DNA from 2 places in the Pseudoduganella sp. GW821-FHT05F09 genome. Region 2 is predicted to be linked to the other one. Evidence: predicted binding sites of a transcription regulator. Region 2 holds the regulator's gene; the other holds the start of a gene.
What was found. The regulator NrdR, encoded in region 2, represses ribonucleotide reductase genes. The targets are predictions, from matches to a motif close to CACNANATNTNGTG.
Positions count from the first base shown of each region.

Region 1 (9,057 bases), on a different contig from region 2:
GCCGGCGGTGGTGATCGCCGTGTGGCAGGCGGTGGCGGTGCTGGGCTGGGTCAATCCGCAGGTGCTGCCTTCGCCGCTGGCGGTGGTGGAGAAGTGGATCGCCTACCTGCTGCCGCTGCAGCCCTACGCGGCGGACCAGGGCAGCTGGCTGGCGTGGGCCTTTTCGGGCGAGCTGATACACGACGCCATGGGCAGCATGTACCGGGTGGTGGTGGGCTTCGTCATCGGCGCCGGGCTGGCCCTGCCGCTGGGGCTGTCGATGGGCGCCAGCGCGCGCGTCTACGCCTGGCTCAACCCGCTGGTGCAGCTGCTGCGGCCGATCCCGCCGATCGCCTACATCCCGCTGTCCATCCTGTGGTTCGGGCTGGGCAACCCGCCGGCCGTGTTCCTGATCGCGCTGGGGGCCTTCTTCCCGGTGCTGATGAACACCATCGCCGGCGTGCGCCAGGTCGACAGCATCTATATCAGGGCGGCGCGCAACCTGGGCGCGTCCGGCACCACCATGTTTGTGCGGGTGATGCTGCCGGCCGCCGTGCCGTACATCCTGTCGGGCGTGCGCATCGGCATCGGCACCGCGTTTATCGTGGTGATCGTGTCGGAGATGATCGCGGTCAACAACGGCCTGGGCTTCCGCATCCTGGAGGCGCGCGAGTATTTCTGGTCCGATAAGATTATCGCCGGCATGATCAGCATCGGCCTGCTGGGCCTGGCCATCGACGTCGGCATGAACCGCCTCAACAACTACCTGCTGCGCTGGCACCGGGGACTGGAGCACTGATGGCACAGATCGTCATTGAGCATGTGGGCAAGGTCTTCAAGACCGCCGAGCGCGACGTGGTGGCGCTGCAGGACATCAATCTGGAGATTCCGCAGGGGCAGTTCGTCTGCCTGCTGGGGCCGTCCGGCTGCGGCAAGTCGACGCTGCTCAACGCGGTGGCCGGCTTCGCGCCGCCGACCAGCGGGCGCATCGTGGCCGGCGGCCAGCAGGTGGAGGCGCCGGGGCCGGAGCGCGGCATGGTGTTCCAGGAGTACGCGCTGTTTCCGTGGATGACGGTGGCCGACAATATCGCCTTCGGCCTGCAGATCAAGGGCCAGCCCAAGGCCGAGATCGAGGCCACGGTGGCGCGCCTGCTGGCCATGCTGTCGCTGAGCGACTTCCGCAACCGCTTTCCCAAGGATTTGTCGGGCGGCATGCGGCAGCGGGTGGCGATCGCGCGCGTGCTGGCGCTCGATTCGCCCATCATGCTGATGGACGAGCCCTTCGGCGCGCTGGACGCGCTCACGCGGCGCAACCTGCAGGACGAGCTGCTGCGCATCTGGTCCGAGCTGAAGAAGACGATTATTTTCGTCACCCACAGCATCGAGGAGGCCATCTATATGGCGGACCGCATCGTGGTCATGACCTACCGGCCCGGCACCGTCAAGCGCGACCTGCTGGTGGCGCTGCCGCGCGGGCGCGACCCGGCCGCGCCGGAGTTCAACGCGCTCAAGCGCGAGCTGGGGCAACTGGTGATGGAGGAGCAGCAGCGCCACCACCACGACGAGCTGCGCATGGCGGCGGTCGATTAGCGGCGGTGGCCGCGCGCGGCATAGTGTAAACTTATCCCCATGCAGACTTATTTTTTGATCGCAGCCGCGCTGCTCTATATTGTGTGTGCCGTCCTGCCGCCGCGCCGGGCCGGGCTGATTTCGGCCGTCACGGCGGCGGCCTGGCTGCTGCACGGGGCCAGCCTGTGGCTGGCGGTGGCCGCGCCGGGCTCGCTGCGCATCGGCTTTGCCGCCATGCTGTCGGCCGCGCTGTGGATCTCGGTGGGCGCCTACTGGCTGGAAAACCGCAACTTCGCGCTCGACGGCCTGCGCCGCATCGTCATGCCCAACGCGGCGCTGGCGGCGGCGCTGCAGGCCGTGTTCCCCGGCGCGCTGGTGGCGCTGGACGGCAATGCGCGCATGCTGGGCTGGCATATCGCCATCGCCACGCTGGCCTACGCCACCTTGACCATCGCCGCCTTCCACGCGGTGCTGATGGCGCTGCAGGAGTCGCGCCTGCACACGCGCGGCGAGCGCAGCGGCTTCCTGTCGGCCGCGCTGGACCAGCTGCCGGCCCTGCTGACCATGGAAAAACTGCTGTTCCGCATGATAGGCTTCGGCTTCGTGCTGCTCAGCCTGACGGTATTGTCGGGCATCGTGTTCTCCGAGGAGCTGTTCGGCAAGGCGCTCAAGTGGGACCACAAGTCGGTGTTCACCCTGCTGTCCTGGCTGCTGTTCGCGGCGCTGCTGGCCGGGCGCCATTTCCGCGGCTGGCGCGGCAAGACGGCGCTCAGTTTCACCCTGGCGGGTTTCGCCACCCTGCTGCTGGCCTATGTCGGCAGCCGTTTTGTACTGGAAGTGGTTTTGCATCGAGGATTGGCATGACACGTATTTTGTTCTGGCTGGCGCTGATATTCCTGGTGGTGGCGGCGATCCGCAGCAAGCTGCGCGCCGCCGCGCGCGCCCAGCAGCCCGACCCGCGCGAGGCCGCGCGCCGCGCCGCCGAGCTGGCCGAAGCCGAGGCGCGCGCCCGCCAGGGCGCTACGCCGCAGTCGCAGGCGCGCGCGCGCGCGGTGGCCGAGGCGGAAACCATGCTCAGCTGCGCGCACTGCGGCATCTTCTTCCCGGCCTCGGAAGCGGTGCGGCGCGGCGGCCGCGACTTCTGCAGCCAGGCGCACGCCGAGCAGCCGGCGTCCTGACGTGACGGCGCGCCTGCACGCGCTGACGGCCGCCTCGCGCGACACGTTCTGGCGTTCGCTGCAAACCCTGAACGCCACCCGCGTGGTGATCGCGCTGGTGCTGCTGGCCTACCTGAGCGTGGACAGCCGCGGCCTGCGCGGCCATGCGCCGTATTTCTATGCCCAGGCCTGCGCCGCTTACCTGGCGCTGGCGCTGGGCTTCGCCGTGCTCACGGCCAAGCTGCGGCGCCGCTTCCTGGGCCAGCTGCTGCTGCAGATCGCCTGCGACCTGGCGCTGATCTCGCTGCTCTACCTGGCCGCCGGCGGCGCGCGCAGCGGCCTGGCCATCCTCTATTTGTTCCCGCTGGCCGGGCTGGCCATCCTGGCGCCGCTGGTGCTGGCGCTGTTCGCCGCCTCGCTGGTGGCGCTGTTCATGCTGGGCGCGGCGCTGTGGCAGATAGCCGTGCTGGACGCCGACAGCACCTTGCTGCAGGCCGGCCTGTTCGGCGCGGCCCTGCTGGCGGCGGTGCTGGTGGTGAACCGCATGGCCGCCAAGCTGATCGGCCAGGAGGAGCTGGCGGCGCGGCGCGGGGTGGAGATCGGCGTGCAGCAGGCGGTCAACCGGCTGGTGATGGCGCATATGAGCGACGGCATCGTGGTGCTGGGCACGGACGGCCAGGTGTACGCCGGCAACCCGGCCGCGCAGCAGATGCTGGGCCTGGCCGGCGACAGCGCCTTCCCGCTGGACGCGCTGCCGGCGCTGGCGCCGCTGGCGCGCGCCTACCGCGACTGGCTGGCCGACCCGGCGCTGGCCACGGCCTTCCTGACCATCAAGCCCTACACCGACCCGGCGCTGCAGGAGGTGACGGCGGCCTGGAGCGCGCGGCGCGACCTGGCCGCGCACCTGAAGGTGCGCTTCGCGCCGGTCGAGACCGAGGGCCTGGGCGTGGAGCGCAGCGTGATTTTCCTGCAGGACGTGACCGCCATCGAGAACCAGGCCCAGGACCTGAAGCTGGCCTCGATGGGGCGGCTCACGGCCAGCATCGCGCACGAGGTGCGCAACCCGCTGTCGGCCATCGGCCACGCCACCGCGTTGCTGAGCGAGGACCTGGACGGGCCGGTGCACACGCGCCTGCTCAAGATCGTGGGCGACAATGTGGCGCGCGTAAACCGCATGGTGGAGGACATCCTGCAGCTGTCGCGCAAGGCGCAGCCGCACAGCGAGCCGCTGGCGCTGGCCGGCTTCCTGGCCGAGCTGGCGGCCGAGTTCCAGGACACGCACGCGCTGGCGCCCGGCATCGTGCAGCTGGACGTGGGCGCGCTGGCGGGGCGGGCGGCCGGGGCGGCCGGGCTGGCGGGGGCGGCAGGCGGGGGCGAGGGCGCGCAGGTGCGCTTCGACGCGCTGCACCTGCGCGAAGTGCTGCTCAATTTGCTCAACAACGCGGTGCGCTACGCCAGCGGCGGGCCGGCCAGCATCCGCCTGTTCGTGGTCGGCGGCAAGGGCCGCAGCCCGGGCCTGGAGCTGCACGTGCAGGACGACGGCCCCGGCATCACGCCCGAGGTGCGGCTGCATCTGTTCGAGCCGTTCTACACCACGTCCAGCAAGGGCACCGGCCTGGGCCTGTATCTGGCGCGCGAATTGTGCTTGAATAACGAAGCCATGCTGGATTACGAATACCGCTACGACACGGCGGTGCAGGCCGACGGCAGCCGCCGCTCCAGCGGCCGCTTCGTGATCACGTTTGCGCGCCCGGACGCCTGAACCGGCCCGGGCCGCCATCCACACTATATAAGAAGGACATCATGAGTGCTCCCCGCAGTTCCCCGCGCGTGCTGGTCGTCGACGATGAAGCCGACCTGCGCGAGCTGCTGGAAATCACGCTGCTCAAGATGGGGCTGGACGTCGACAGCGCGGAAAACCTGGCGCAGGCGCGCAGCTACCTGGCGCAGGCCGGCGGCGGGGCCGGTTACGCCCTGGTGCTGACCGATATGCGCCTGCCCGACGGGCTGGGGCTGGAGCTGGTGCGCGAGGTGTCGGCCAGCTGCCGCAACACGCCCATCGCCGTGGTGACCGCCTACGGCAGCGCCGACAACGCGGTGGTGGCGCTCAAGGCCGGCGCCTTCGACTACATCAGCAAGCCGGTGGCGCTGGACCAGCTGCGCGTGATGGTGCAGTCGGCGCTGCGCCTGAACGCGCCGGCCGGCGCGGCCGGGGCCGGGGGCGGCGGCGCGGGCGCGGGCGGGGCCGGCGGGCCGGCGCCGGCCAGCCGGCTCAAGGGCGACTCGGCCGTGATCCAGGCGCTGCGCGCGCAGATCGCGCGGCTGGCGCGCTCGATGGCGCCGATCGCCATCAACGGCGAGTCCGGCAGCGGCAAGGAGCTGGCGGCGCGCGAGATCCACGCGCAAAGCTCGCGCGCGGGCCAGCCTTTTATCGCCGTCAACTGCGGCGCCATCCCCGAGGCGCTGATGGAGGCCGAGTTTTTCGGCTACCGCAAGGGCGCCTTCACCGGCGCGGCCGACGAGCGCGACGGCTTTTTCCAGGCCGCCAACGGCGGCACCCTGCTGCTCGACGAGGTGGCCGATCTGCCGCTGGCCATGCAGGTCAAGCTGCTGCGCGCCATCCAGGAGCGGCGCGTGCGCAAGATCGGCGCCACCGCCGAGGAGCCGGTGGACGTGCGCATTATCAGCGCCACGCACAAGAACCTGGAGCAGCTGGTCGAGCGCGGCGCATTCCGGCAGGACTTGTTCTACCGCCTCAATGTGATCGAGCTGAGCCTGCCGCCGCTGCGTGAGCGCCCGGACGACCTGGGCGTGCTGACCGACGCCATCCTGGCGCGGCTGGGCACCTTCGAGCAGCGCGTGGTGCTGGGGCCGGGCGTGCTGGAGGCGCTGCGCGGCTATGCCTTCCCCGGCAATGTGCGCGAGCTGGAGAACATCCTCGAGCGCGCGCTGGCCTTTGCCAACGACGGCGTGATCGAGGTGCGCGACCTGGCGCTCAAGGGCGGCCGGGCGGGCGACATGCCGCCCGGCTACGTGCCGCCGCCGGCCGAGCTGCGCCGGGAGGAGGGCGCCCCGGGGACGGCGCCGGCCGCGCCGGCCGGCTACCAGCCGCTGCCGGCCGCGCCGCTTTCCGCTCCGCCTGCCGCCCAGCCTGCCGCCGCGCCGGCGGTCCCGGCGGGCGCGCCGCCCGCCCAGGCCCCGGGTGCGCTGGCGCCGGATGCGCTGCCGAGCAATCTGCCGGACTACCTGGCCCAGGTCGAGCGCGACATCATCATGCGCGCGCTGGCGCAGACCCAGTACAACCGCACCCAGGCCGCCAGCCTGCTGGGCATCAGCTTCCGCCAGCTGCGCTACCAGATGCAAAAATTGAACATCCAGGAGCCGGACGGGCTTTAGACTATAATGCTGGCCCGCCGGGTTTTTGCCGGCCCGGCCGGGGCTGGATGAAGCGGCAATGTTGCGTTTACGCCAGTGCCGCAGGCGCGGCGCCCGGGGCGGGCGCGGCGGGTCCGGGGCGCCGCCGCCAGGTCGGTGAGCGCCCGCTAACCCGCTACGGCCTGAACGGCGGGGCGTCCCTAAAAGTCAACAGAAATTTCGTGCTCGAATGCCAAATTTCCCTCTTGTCTAGACCCCACGGGCTCACTACAATTAGTGGCACAATTTGACCAGTTCACTAGATGTAGTAAAAAAACTTGGCAAACGTTCAAAGATGCTCTAGGGCAATCGACGAACTTTATTCTCACAAAACATGCGCGCAGCACGCTGCTAAACCGGGAGCTTCAATGCAATCAACTCAAGACATCACCAACAATCCGGCGCCACAAGCGCCGGCATCGGCGGGCGCAGTCAGCGGCCTGGCCACGGCTGCCAGCGCCCTGGGCGATTACCGCATCATCCGCCGCAACGGCGCGGTGGTGGCGTTCGAACCGTCCAAGATCAATGTCGCCATGACCAAGGCTTTCCTGGCCGTGCACGGCGGCCAGAGCGCCGCGTCCGCCAGTGTGCGTGAGATCGTCGAAGAGTTGACCAACGGCGTGGTGAGCGCGCTGGTGCGCCGCCAGCCGTCCGGCGGCACCTTCCATATTGAAGACGTGCAGGACCAGGTGGAACTGGCGCTGATGCGCTCGGGCCAGCACGACGTGGCGCGCGCCTACGTGCTGTACCGCGCCAAGCACATGGAAGAGCGCCGCGCCAAGAAGGAGTCGCAAGGCGCCGCCGCCGCCGCCGAGCCGCAGCTGAGCGTGACCGAAAACGGCGTGCGCCGTCCGCTGGTGATGCAGGAAGTGCGCGACCTGATCGCCGCCGCCTGCTCCGGCCTGGAAAAGCACGTCGACTCGGACGCCATCCTGGCCGAGACCGTCAAGAACCTGTACGACGGCGTGCCGGTCGAGGAACTGCACAAGTCCGCCATCCTGGCCGCCCGCGCGCTGATGGAAAAAGACCCGGCCTACTCGCAAGTGACGGCCCGCATCCTGCTGCACACCATCCGCAAGGAAGTGTTCGGCCACGAAGTGCCGCAGGCGAAAGCCGCCGCCGAGTACCTGACCTACTTCCCGCAATACATCGCCAAAGGCATCGAGAACGAGCTGCTGGACGCCGAGCTGGCCAAGTTCGACCTGGCCAAGCTGGCCAAGGCCCTGGTGGCCGACCGCGACCTGCAGTTCGGCTACATCGGCCTGCAGACCCTGTACGACCGCTACTTCCTGCACGTGCGCGACGTGCGCATCGAGATGCCGCAGGCCTTCTACATGCGCGTGGCCATGGGCCTGGCGCTGCGCGAAGAGAACCGCGAAGCGCGCGCCATCGAGTTCTACAACCTGCTGTCGACCTTCGACTTCATGTCGTCCACGCCGACGCTGTTCAACTCCGGCACCTTGCGCTCGCAGCTGTCCTCGTGCTACCTGACCACCGTGTCGGACGACCTGGAAGGCATCTACGACGCTATTAAAGAGAATGCACTCCTGGCCAAGTTCGCCGGCGGCCTGGGCAACGACTGGACCCCGGTGCGCGCGCTGGGCGCCCACATCAAGGGCACCAACGGCAAATCGCAAGGCGTGGTGCCGTTCCTGAAAGTGGTGAACGACACCGCCGTGGCGGTCAACCAGGGCGGCAAGCGCAAGGGCGCGGTGTGCGCCTACCTGGAAACCTGGCACATGGACATCGAGGAATTCCTCGACCTGCGCAAGAACACCGGCGACGACCGCCGCCGCACCCACGACATGAACACCGCCAACTGGATTCCGGACATGTTCATGAAGCGCGTGATGGAAAAGGGCGACTGGACGCTGTTCTCGCCGTCCGAAGCGCCGGACCTGCACGATAAAGTGGGCAAGGCCTTCGAGCAGGCCTACCTGGGCTACGAAGCCAAGGCCGCCGCCGGCGAAATGCGCGTGTTCAAGAAGATCGCCGCGCTGGACCTGTGGCGCAAGATGCTGTCCATGCTGTTTGAAACCGGTCACCCGTGGATCACCTTCAAGGACCCGTGCAACATCCGTTCGCCGCAGTCGCACGTGGGCGTGGTGCACTCGTCCAACCTGTGCACCGAGATCACGCTGAACACCGGTCCGGACGAGATCGCCGTCTGCAACCTCGGTTCGGTGAACCTGCCGGCCCACATGAAAGAGGGCAAGCTGGACCACGTGAAGCTGCAGAAGACCATCCGCACCGCCATGCGCATGCTGGACAACGTGATCGACATCAACTACTACGCGGTCGACAAGGCCCGCAACGCCAATATGCGCCACCGTCCGGTCGGCCTGGGCGTGATGGGCTTCCAGGACTGCCTGCACATGATGCGCGTGCCGTTCTCGTCGCAGGAATGCGTGAGCTTCGCCGACACCTCGATGGAAGCGGTGTGCTACTACGCCTACCTGGCGTCGACCGAGCTGGCCGAAGAGCGCGGCCACTACGAGTCCTACAAAGGCTCGCTGTGGGACCGCGGCATCCTGCCGCAGGACTCGATCGCGCTGCTGGCTGAAGAGCGCGGCGCCGGCTACCTGGAGCAGGACCGCTCGGCCGCCATGGACTGGACCCCGGTGCGCGAGCGCATCGCCAAGTTCGGCATGCGCAACTCGAACTGCGTGGCGATCGCTCCGACCGCCACCATTTCGAACATCATCGGCGTGTCGGCCTGCATCGAACCGACCTTCCAGAATCTGTACGTGAAGTCCAACCTGTCGGGCGAGTTCACCGAGATCAACTCCTACCTGGTGCGCGACCTGAAGGCGCGCGGCCTGTGGGACGAGGTCATGATCGCCGACCTGAAATACTTCGACGGCTCGCTGGTGAAGATCGACCGTGTGCCGCAGGACCTGCGCGACATCTACGCCACCGCGTTTGAAGTGTCGCCGAG
Region 1 covers NZ_JBWKSD010000003.1:546,370-555,426, forward strand. The annotation lists gene AC07S4_RS12285 (ABC transporter permease) at 1-778, shown strand, start outside; gene AC07S4_RS12290 (ABC transporter ATP-binding protein) at 778-1,569, shown strand; gene AC07S4_RS12295 (cytochrome C assembly family protein) at 1,609-2,412, shown strand; gene AC07S4_RS12300 (PP0621 family protein) at 2,409-2,726, shown strand; gene AC07S4_RS12305 (sensor histidine kinase) at 2,728-4,467, shown strand; gene AC07S4_RS12310 (sigma-54-dependent transcriptional regulator) at 4,509-6,101, shown strand; gene AC07S4_RS12315 (ribonucleoside-diphosphate reductase subunit alpha) at 6,488-9,057, shown strand, end outside.
Region 1: AC07S4_RS12315 (ribonucleoside-diphosphate reductase subunit alpha) is a predicted target of NrdR. The motif match lies at 6,377-6,390, and genes of this name have one in related genera.

Region 2 (9,057 bases):
GCGTTCTTGCCCTGCACGCCGATCGACAGCGCGCCATTGGGCTTGATGACGATCTGGATGTAGTCGTCCGGCGGGCGGGTGGAGCGCTCGGCTTGCGGCAGGTCCACCTGAGACGGGTTGTTGGACGAGGGCATGACCATGAAAATAATGAGCAGCACCAGCATCACGTCGATGTAGGGCACGACGTTGATCTCGGACTTCAGCTTGCGGCCGCCTCGGCTGCCGCGCATGCCGCTGGAGAAGGAAGATGCCATGGTTATGCTCCCCGGTTAGCGCGACTGGCGCTGCAGGATGTTGGAGAACTCTTCCACGAAGCTCTCGAAGCGGATGGCCAGGCGGTCGATGTCGTGCGAGAAGCGGTTGTAGGCGACCACGGCGGGGATGGCGGCGAACAGGCCGATGGCGGTGGCGATCAGCGCTTCGGCAATGCCGGGCGCGACGGCGGCCAAGGTGGCTTGCTGCACATTGGCCAGGCCGCGGAAGGCGTTCATGATGCCCCACACGGTGCCCAGCAGGCCGATGTAGGGCGACACCGAGCCGACCGAGGCCAGGAAGGCCAGGTGCGATTCGAGCGCGTCCATTTCGCGCTGGAAGGCGGCGCGCATGGCGCGGCGGGCGCCGTCCAGCACCGCGCCGGCGTCCAGTTCGCGGCTGGCTGCGTGCGCGGCCTTGCCCTTGATGAATTCGCCCATGCCCGCTTCGAAGATGCGCGCCAGCGCGCCGCCTTGTTCACGGTTGTTGCCGGCGCTCTGGTGCAGCGCGTGCAGGTTGCCGCCGGCCCAGAAGGTTTTTTCGAAGTCTATGGTCTGGCGGCGCGCGGCGCGCACGGCGAACATCTTGCGGAAGATATAGGTCCAGCTGGTGAGGGAAATGCCGAGCAGCAGCGCCATGATCAGCTGAACGATCAGGTGCGCGTTGGAAATCAGGGCGATGAAGGAGAGGTCTTGGGTGACGTTCATTGTTTCAATCTGAGTTTGGGGATGAGACGGCGCCGCGCATGCGGGCCGCTACCACATCGGGCACCGCGCGCGGGCGCAGCGCGGAATCGACGCAACCAACTTTCACGCGCGCCGTGTTAAGCAACTGATCGCCGTTCCAGGCTTGCTGCACAAATTGCAGCGAGGCGCGGCCCAGTTTTTCGATACTTAAGGTTAATTTTAGTACATCGTCGAGTTTAGCTGGCGCATGATACTCGGCAGCGACGCTTTTCACGACGAACATGGCGTCGTGTTGCTGCAGCAGGGCGTGCTGGTCAACGCCGATAGCGCGCAGCCATTCGGTCCGCGCGCGTTCGAAGAATTTGAGATAGTTTGCGTAATAGACAATGCCACCGGCATCGGTGTCTTCGTAATAGACACGGACATTCCAGGTAAACTCTGAAGGCATGTTGTTCTGACTACTAATGAGATTGGGCAACATTCTACGCGATTTTGCAAGCGAGTTTGGCCCTCTTGTAACACTCGCTTACGTTTTTTTCGGCGAAAAGAGGAATTTTATCCCCGTTTGATGGTGAAAGGGGAGAAACCCTGACAAGTCGGCATCAGTTCGATCTGGTTCACATTCATGTGCGGCGGCAGGGTGGCGATCCAGTAGGCGGTGTTGGCGATGTCCTGCGGCGACAGCGGCACCGTGCCTTCATAGACCTTGGCGGCGGCCGCGTCGTCGCCCTTCAGGCGCACATTGGAGAACTCGGTGCCGCCGCACAGGCCGGGCGCCAGGTTGGTGGCGCGCACGCCGGTGCCCACCAGGTCGGCGCGCAGGTTGAGGGTGAATTGCTCGACGAAGGCTTTGGTGGCGCCGTACACATTGCCGCCCGGGTAAGGGTAGGCGCCGGCGGTGGAGCCGATGTTGATGATGGTGCCGGCGCCGCGCGCCACCATGGCGGGCAGCACGGCGTGGGTCATGGTGACCAGGCCTTTGCAGTTGGTGTCTATCATGGTTTCCCAGTCGTCCAGCGAGGATTCGTGGGCCGGCTTGACGCCCAGGGCCAGGCCGGCATTGTTGACCAGCACGTCGATCTGGCGCCACTCGGCCGGCAGGGCCTCCAGCGCGGCGCGGATGGCGGCCTTGTCGGTCACATCCAGTTCGATGGGCAGCACCTGGTCGCCCAGTTCGGCCGCCAGCGCCTGCAGGCGGTCCACGCGGCGCGCGGCGATGATGGCCCGGTGGCCGTTGGCGGTGAAAACGCGGGCCATGGCGGCGCCGAAGCCGGCGCTGGCGCCGGTGATGAATACGATCATATTGCTTCCTTACAAATGAATGGCATGGTGGAGTAGGGCAAGTGTAGCGTAATTGCCTTAGTTGATAGTACAATCTGGCTTCCATTACGTCTCACGTGACTGGCGAAAAGCCGGGTCTGCGCTTGCGCGATCTGTCGGCGAAAGGTGGGCATCCACCGGGGAACGTGAGATTTCAAATCAACAGCCGTTCGCCTGGGCAGCCACCGATGGAAAGCACGAAGAGGCTGCTCCTCGCTTATTGGCGTTCCTCATTCGATCCACCTGCCAGATTTACTCTCTCACTTGGAGTTTTTTCATGTTTGCAAAAGATCACACCCTGTCCTCCGTCGATCCAGACCTGTTCGCCGCGATCCAGAAGGAAAACACCCGCCAGCACGACCATATCGAGCTGATCGCTTCGGAGAACTACACTTCGCCAGCGGTGATGGAAGCCCAGGGCTCCCAGCTGACCAATAAATACGCCGAAGGCTATCCAGGCAAGCGCTACTACGGCGGCTGCGAATACGTGGACGTGGTCGAGCAGCTGGCGATCGACCGCGTGAAGCAGCTGTTCGGCGCGGAAGCGGCCAACGTGCAGCCGAACTCGGGCTCGCAAGCCAACCAGGGCGTGTTCTTCGCCGTGCTGAAGCCGGGCGACACCATCATGGGCATGTCGCTGGCCGAAGGCGGCCACCTGACCCACGGCATGGCGCTGAATATGTCCGGCAAATGGTTCAACGTGGTGTCCTACGGCCTGACCCCGGAAGAAGACATCGACTACGCCGCCATGGAAGCGCTGGCCAAGGAACACAAGCCCAAGCTGATCATCGCCGGCGCGTCCGCCTTTTCGAAGAAGATCGACTTCGAGCGTTTCGCCGCCGTGGCGAAAGCCGTGGGCGCCTACTTCATGGTGGACATGGCCCACTACGCCGGCCTGATCGCCGCCGGCCTGTACCCTAACCCGGTGCCGCACGCCGACTTCGTCACCTCGACCACGCACAAATCGCTGCGCGGCCCGCGCGGCGGCATCATCCTGATGAAGGCCGAGCACGAGAAGATCATCAACTCGGCCATCTTCCCAGGCATCCAGGGCGGCCCGCTGATGCACGTGATCGCCGGCAAGGCCGTGGCCTTCCAGGAAGCGCTGCAGCCTGCGTTCAAGGAATACCAGCAGCAAGTGGTGAAGAACGCCGACGTGCTGGCCAAGACGCTGATCAAGCGCGGCCTGCGCATCGTGTCGGGCGGCACCGAGTCGCACGTGTTCCTGGTCGACCTGCGCGCCAAGAACCTGACCGGCAAGGAAGCGGAAGCCATCCTGGGCCAGGCGCACATCACCTGCAACAAGAACGGCATTCCGAACGATCCGCAGAAACCGTTCGTGACCTCGGGCATCCGCCTGGGCTCGCCGGCCATGACCACCCGCGGTTTCAAGGAAGCCGAAGCGGAACAAGTGGGCAACCTGATCGCCGACGTGCTGGACAATCCGCATGACGCCGCCACCATCGAGCGCGTGAAAGCGGCCGTGAAGGTGCTGGCTGACGCGCATCCGGTTTACGCTTAAACATTGTCTTGGTAACATCAGGGCGCCGTGACCTTGCCGGTCCGGCGCTCTTTTAACATTCGAAAGCGCAGCGCCAGATGAAATGTCCGTTCTGTCAGCATGAAGAAATCCACGTCCTCGACACCCGCGTGTCGGAGGAGGGGGACGCGATCCGCCGCCGCCGCCGCTGCGGCAAGTGCGACAAGCGCTTCACGACATATGAGCGCATTGAACTTGTGATGCCCTTCGTGGTCAAAAAGAACGGCAGCCGCACGGAGTACGCTGCGGCCAAGTTGCGCGGCTCCTTGACGCTGGCCTTGCGCAAGCGGCCCGTTGCGGCTGCCTCGCTGGACATGGCGGTGCAGGCGATCGAGGAGAAACTGCTCACCAGCGGCAAGCGCGAAGTCGATACGCACTATATCGGCGAACTGGTGATGCAGGAGCTGAAGCGGCTGGACAAGGTTGCCTACATCCGCTTCGCTTCCGTCTACAAGAATTTCGAGGACCTGGCCGAGTTCCAGGACGCCATCGAAGAAGTCGGCCAGGCGCCGAAAACCTAGCCGCGCCTCAATGGCGGGCGAAGACCTGGTTCAGCGTGGGCGCATCGATGACCGCTTTGGCCCAGTCTTGCAACTGGTTCTGGCTGGCTGTGGACAGCAAGGCGGTGATGTCGTCTGGCAAAGCGCCGAAACGCTGGCTTAGCTGCAGGGCGAGCAAGGCTGCTTGACCTTGCTTTATTCCTTCCTGCCGCCCTTGCTGCATCCCCTGTTGTATCCCCTGCTGTATCCCTTCCTGCCGCCCTTGCTGCATTCCTTCCTGCCGCCCCTGCTGCATCCCTTCTTGTCTTCCTTCCAGCGCTGCTTTGACCTTGGCCTCCGCCAACTCGCGCCGCATCACGATTCTGGCGCCGCGCGGAATGTAATTTTCCATGGTGGGTCTCCCTTGAATTTGGGCCATGTCGTGCCAGAGCTGGGCTTCCAGCTCCGTGGGTAAGTGCATGATCCAATCGACGACGTGGAACAAGTTTACGATACGCTGCCGGTCCCAGTCACGCGCCAGCAGCAATTGTGTCAGCTGCCGCTTTGCGGCAAGCCGGCGCGAGGGGAGCCCGTGCGTCTCCTGGGTCAGCAGATGGGCTGCGGTAAGCAGGGCGAAGGGATTGTGGTCCTCCAGCAATGTGCTGATGTGATCGGCAAGATCCTGCAGTTTGGTGGTGCGGAACCTCAATTCCAGCCTGCAGCCGAACAGCTTGAACGAAAACACGCTTGGCCGCCAATACGGATTGCGGTCTGCCAGCACCACCAGGCTGGCGACGGGATGCTGGTAACGGTCATAGATGCGGTAGCTGTACGTGAAGATCCGTTGCGGCAAGTGATGATCGTGCCTCGCTTGCACCTCTACGTGTATCAACACCCATTGCTCGACGCCGTCCAGGGTGTGCACCCGGACCAGTTTGTCGGCCATGCGCTTGCCCAGGGCGCCATCCAGTGCCAGCTGCTGCAATTCCGTATCGAGGAACTCGGGCGCATGCCGCCAGTCGATGGCGGCGTGCACATCCGGAAAGTAGAACGCAATAAAGTCCTCAAAATAAAGGACCAGTGCAGTTTTCCAGGGCGCATCGTAGTTGTCCATGGGGGGCGAGAGTGGCTGGCAAGAACACAGTCTAGCCCTCGGTGTGCTGGTGCGTTTCGATCTGGCGCAAGGCCGCTGCTGAAGGCTGGCGCTGGCACACTTCATTCCTGCTTGCAATGACGATAGGCAATCGCCAGTGGGATTTTAAGGCTGAGTTATATGAGCTTTGATCTGCGTCAAACTGGCTTGCGCATGGGCTGCTAACTTGCAGTCAGGGTGTCTCTCAAGCGGCTTGTGCGGAGGTGGCATATGGCGTCGCAACGGCGGATTCACGGCTTCGCGCTGATCGAAGTGCTGGTGGCGGTGGTGGTGCTGGCCGTCGGCGTGCTGGGCGCCGCAGGCATGCAGCTGGTGGCGCTGCGTGTGCGCTACGAGTCGCAATTGCTGAGCAATGCAGCCCAAATGGCCTTCGCCATGGCCGAACGCTTGCGCGCCAATCCGGGCCAGATCGCCACGGCCTACCTATCGCTGGACTATGACGCGCATGCCGAGCCGGTTCCCGCCGCGCCCGGCCGCCAGTGCTGGACCGGGCCGTGCGACAGCGCCGCCATGGCGGAGGCGGATATGTATGATTTGAAGCGGCAAATCGCTTCGCAACTGCCCGGCGGCCGGGTGCGCATCTGCCGCGACACGGGCATGTGGAGCAGTGGCAGGCTGCGCTGGCCCTGCGCGGGCGGCCCGGCGGCGCCGGTGGTCGTCAAGGTCGGCTGGCGCGGAAAAAATCCGGACGGTACGGCGGCCAGCGATGTGGACGGCGACTATGCGCCCGGTGTGGCGCTGGTGCTGGCGGGAGTGGCGCCATGAACAAGGCCGTCAGCGAGGTTGATGCGGGCCCCAGGCGCGAGCGCGGCCTGGGCCTGGTTGAGATGGTGATCGCGATCGCGGTGGGCTCGCTGGTGACGTTGGTGGCCAGCGCGCTGCTGGTGAATGCCAGCGCCAATTATGCGTTCCACACTGAAAGCGCCCGGCTCAATGACAGCGGCCGCTACGCGCTGTCCATCATCAGCCAGTCCGTGCGGCAAGCCGCGTTTGTGAACTGGGATGATGCCAGCGTGCCGCCGGCAACCACGCCGGAAACCAGCGCCAACATCAGCGGACTGGATGACGCCAGTATTTCCCGCAACAGCAACGGCATTGAGGATCCGCTGCCCGCATCCGTGAATGGCAGCGATGTGCTGGCCTTGCGCTATGCCGGCTCCGGCTCGCCCGAGGCGGACGGCTCCGTGCTGAATTGCGCGGGCTTCGGCATTGCCGCTGCTGGCAGCGAAGCGCAGCGCGGCTGGAGCATTTTCTACGTTGCGAAGGGCAGCGACGGTGTCGCCGAACTGCGCTGCAAATATAAAAGCGCGCACAGCTGGGGCGCCGACGCCATCGTGCGCGGCGTGGACAGTTTCCAGGTGCTATACGGAATCGACACCGACACGCCGGCGGACGGCATTCCCAACCGCTACCTGAGCGCGAGCGCCATCAACTTAATGGATGGGGATCTGGTGCTGGAAGGCGCCACGGCCCCAGCGCGCGCGCAGGATTTCAACCGCAAAACCTGGTGGAAACGCGTGGCCAGCATCAAGGTGGGCCTGCTGCTGCGCGGGGAAGACTACTCCCGCAACGGCGCTGTCCCGGCGCAGTACGACTTGCTTGGCGGTGCTTACACCGGCAGCACGGCAGACGGCGACCGTGGCACGCACATAGACGAGCACCTGCTGCCCGAGAGCGAACGCCAGCGCGTGCGGCGCGTATTCGAAACGTCGATCGCGCTGCGCAACGCCGGGGGCACGTGATGGCCGCCATCCGTCACATCAGCGCTGCTCCCATGCTTGCCGAGCAAGGCATTGCCTTGCTCCTCACATTGCTGATGCTGATTGCCGTGCTGCTGCTGGGCGCATCCGCAGCGCGCATGGCCATGCTGGGCGAGAAGGCTGCGCGGGCAGAGCGCGACCGCTACGTGGCATTGCAGGCGGCGGAGGATGCGCTGGCCGACGCGGAGAAGGAGATTAACGGCAGCGCCGCCAGCACACCGGCGCGTGCGGCGCTGCTGGCGCCGGGCAGCGGCCTGGGCTTTGTGCCGGGCTGCGGCATGGGCGCCGACAATCCCGGGCTCGGCCTGTGCGCGCCTGCGGAGGGCGATGTGCCGGTGTGGGAAAGCGTCGACATCGGCGACGACAGTGCTGCCTCGCGTTCGGTGCCGTTTGGACGGTTCACGGGCGCGGTGATGGAGACCGGCCAGGGGCTGCTGCCATTCCGGCGCCCGCGCTACATCATCGAGCGCGCACCTTACCACCCGCCCGGCGCGGACGCTGGAAGCACGCAGTACCTGTATCGCGTCACCGCCATCGGCTTTGGCTCGCGCGAGTCTACCGAGACTGTGCTGCAAGGAAGCTACCGCAAAGCAGACGAGGGAGGGACGCCATGAATCTGCCATGGGCTGACCGCTGCGCGCGTTGGCTCGGCGCCAGCCGGCGAATGGCGAGTGCTGTGTGCACCGTATTGGCTGCAGTGCTGGCCGCCGCGCAGGCTGCCGCTGTGCCGCCGCTGGTGGAGCTGAGCACCGAGCCGCTGGGCGCCAGCTGCGTGCCGCATCCGGACTTGCTGCGCGGCGCCGCAGCGGTGGCGTCCACGCCCTCCGGCATGGCGGTGTTCCAGGCGGGTGCGCGGCCCGGCAGTTGGAGCGGGGTGTTCACGCGCTCCGCTTTGACCGTGGACGCGTCCGGCGCGCCGCAAATTTCGGCTCCGCTGTGGGACGCCGCCGCTTGGCTGGACGCCTTGCCGGAGCCAGCCCGAAGCCGCCGCATCTACACGTCCAGGCTGGAGCAGGGCAGGCGGGTGACGATACCGTTCGAGTGGGACGCGCTGTCGGCCGCGCAGCGCACCATCCTGAACCGCGCGCCACCGCCCGCGCGTCCGGTTTCCGACCGCAAGGGCGAACTGCGCCTGGACTGGCTGCGCGGCGACCGCAGCGAGGAGGGACGCTTGTTCCGCCGCCGCGCCAGCATCCTTGGCGACGCCGTCAATAGCATCCCGGTGTACGCCGGGCCGCCGTCCGCCGCAGGCAATGGCGACGGCTACCGCGCCTTTTACGACAGCATGCAGGCGCGCACCGCCGTGGTCTACCTGGGCGCCAACGACGGCATGCTGCATGCCTTCGATGCGGGGAGCGGGGCAGAGCTGTTTGCCTATGTGCCGGAGGCCGTGTTCCCCCAGCTTAACCGGCTGCCCGACCGCAACTATGCGCATGGCGCCTATGTGGATGGCCCGGCCAGCGTGGCCGAAGCGCAGCTGGACGGGAACTGGCGGACGGTGCTGGTGTCCGCCATGGGGGCCGGCGCGCAGGGCGTATTCGCACTCGACGTCACCAATCCCTCCGTGTTTCCGCAGGCCGGCGGCGCGCTGTGGGAGTTCACCGACCGGGATGATGCCGCGATGGGCAATGTGACGTCCCTGCCGCAGATGGTGCGCTTGCGCCTGCGCAGCGCAGCGAACGCCTACCGCTACTTTGCGCTCGTGAGCAGCGGCGTCAACAGCCAGGCCAGCGACGGCAATGCCGATCCGGCCAATGCCAGCGCCTTGTTCCTGCTGGCGCTGGACAAACCGGCTGGCGAGGCATGGCGGCTGAACCGGAACTACTATCGCTTGCAAGCGCCGGGAGGCGAGCCCGGCCGCGCCAAT
Region 2 covers NZ_JBWKSD010000008.1:227,043-236,099, reverse strand. The annotation lists gene AC07S4_RS24505 (ExbD/TolR family protein) at 1-254, opposite strand, end outside; gene tolQ (protein TolQ) at 270-959, opposite strand; gene ybgC (tol-pal system-associated acyl-CoA thioesterase) at 964-1,386, opposite strand; gene AC07S4_RS24490 (SDR family oxidoreductase) at 1,494-2,240, opposite strand; ZMP/ZTP riboswitch at 2,326-2,445, shown strand; gene glyA (serine hydroxymethyltransferase) at 2,536-3,780, shown strand; gene nrdR (transcriptional regulator NrdR) at 3,858-4,319, shown strand; gene AC07S4_RS24475 (Rpn family recombination-promoting nuclease/putative transposase) at 4,327-5,391, opposite strand; gene pilV (type IV pilus modification protein PilV) at 5,641-6,195, shown strand; gene AC07S4_RS24465 (PilW family protein) at 6,192-7,172, shown strand; gene AC07S4_RS24460 (pilus assembly PilX family protein) at 7,172-7,804, shown strand; gene AC07S4_RS24455 (pilus assembly protein) at 7,867-9,057, shown strand, end outside.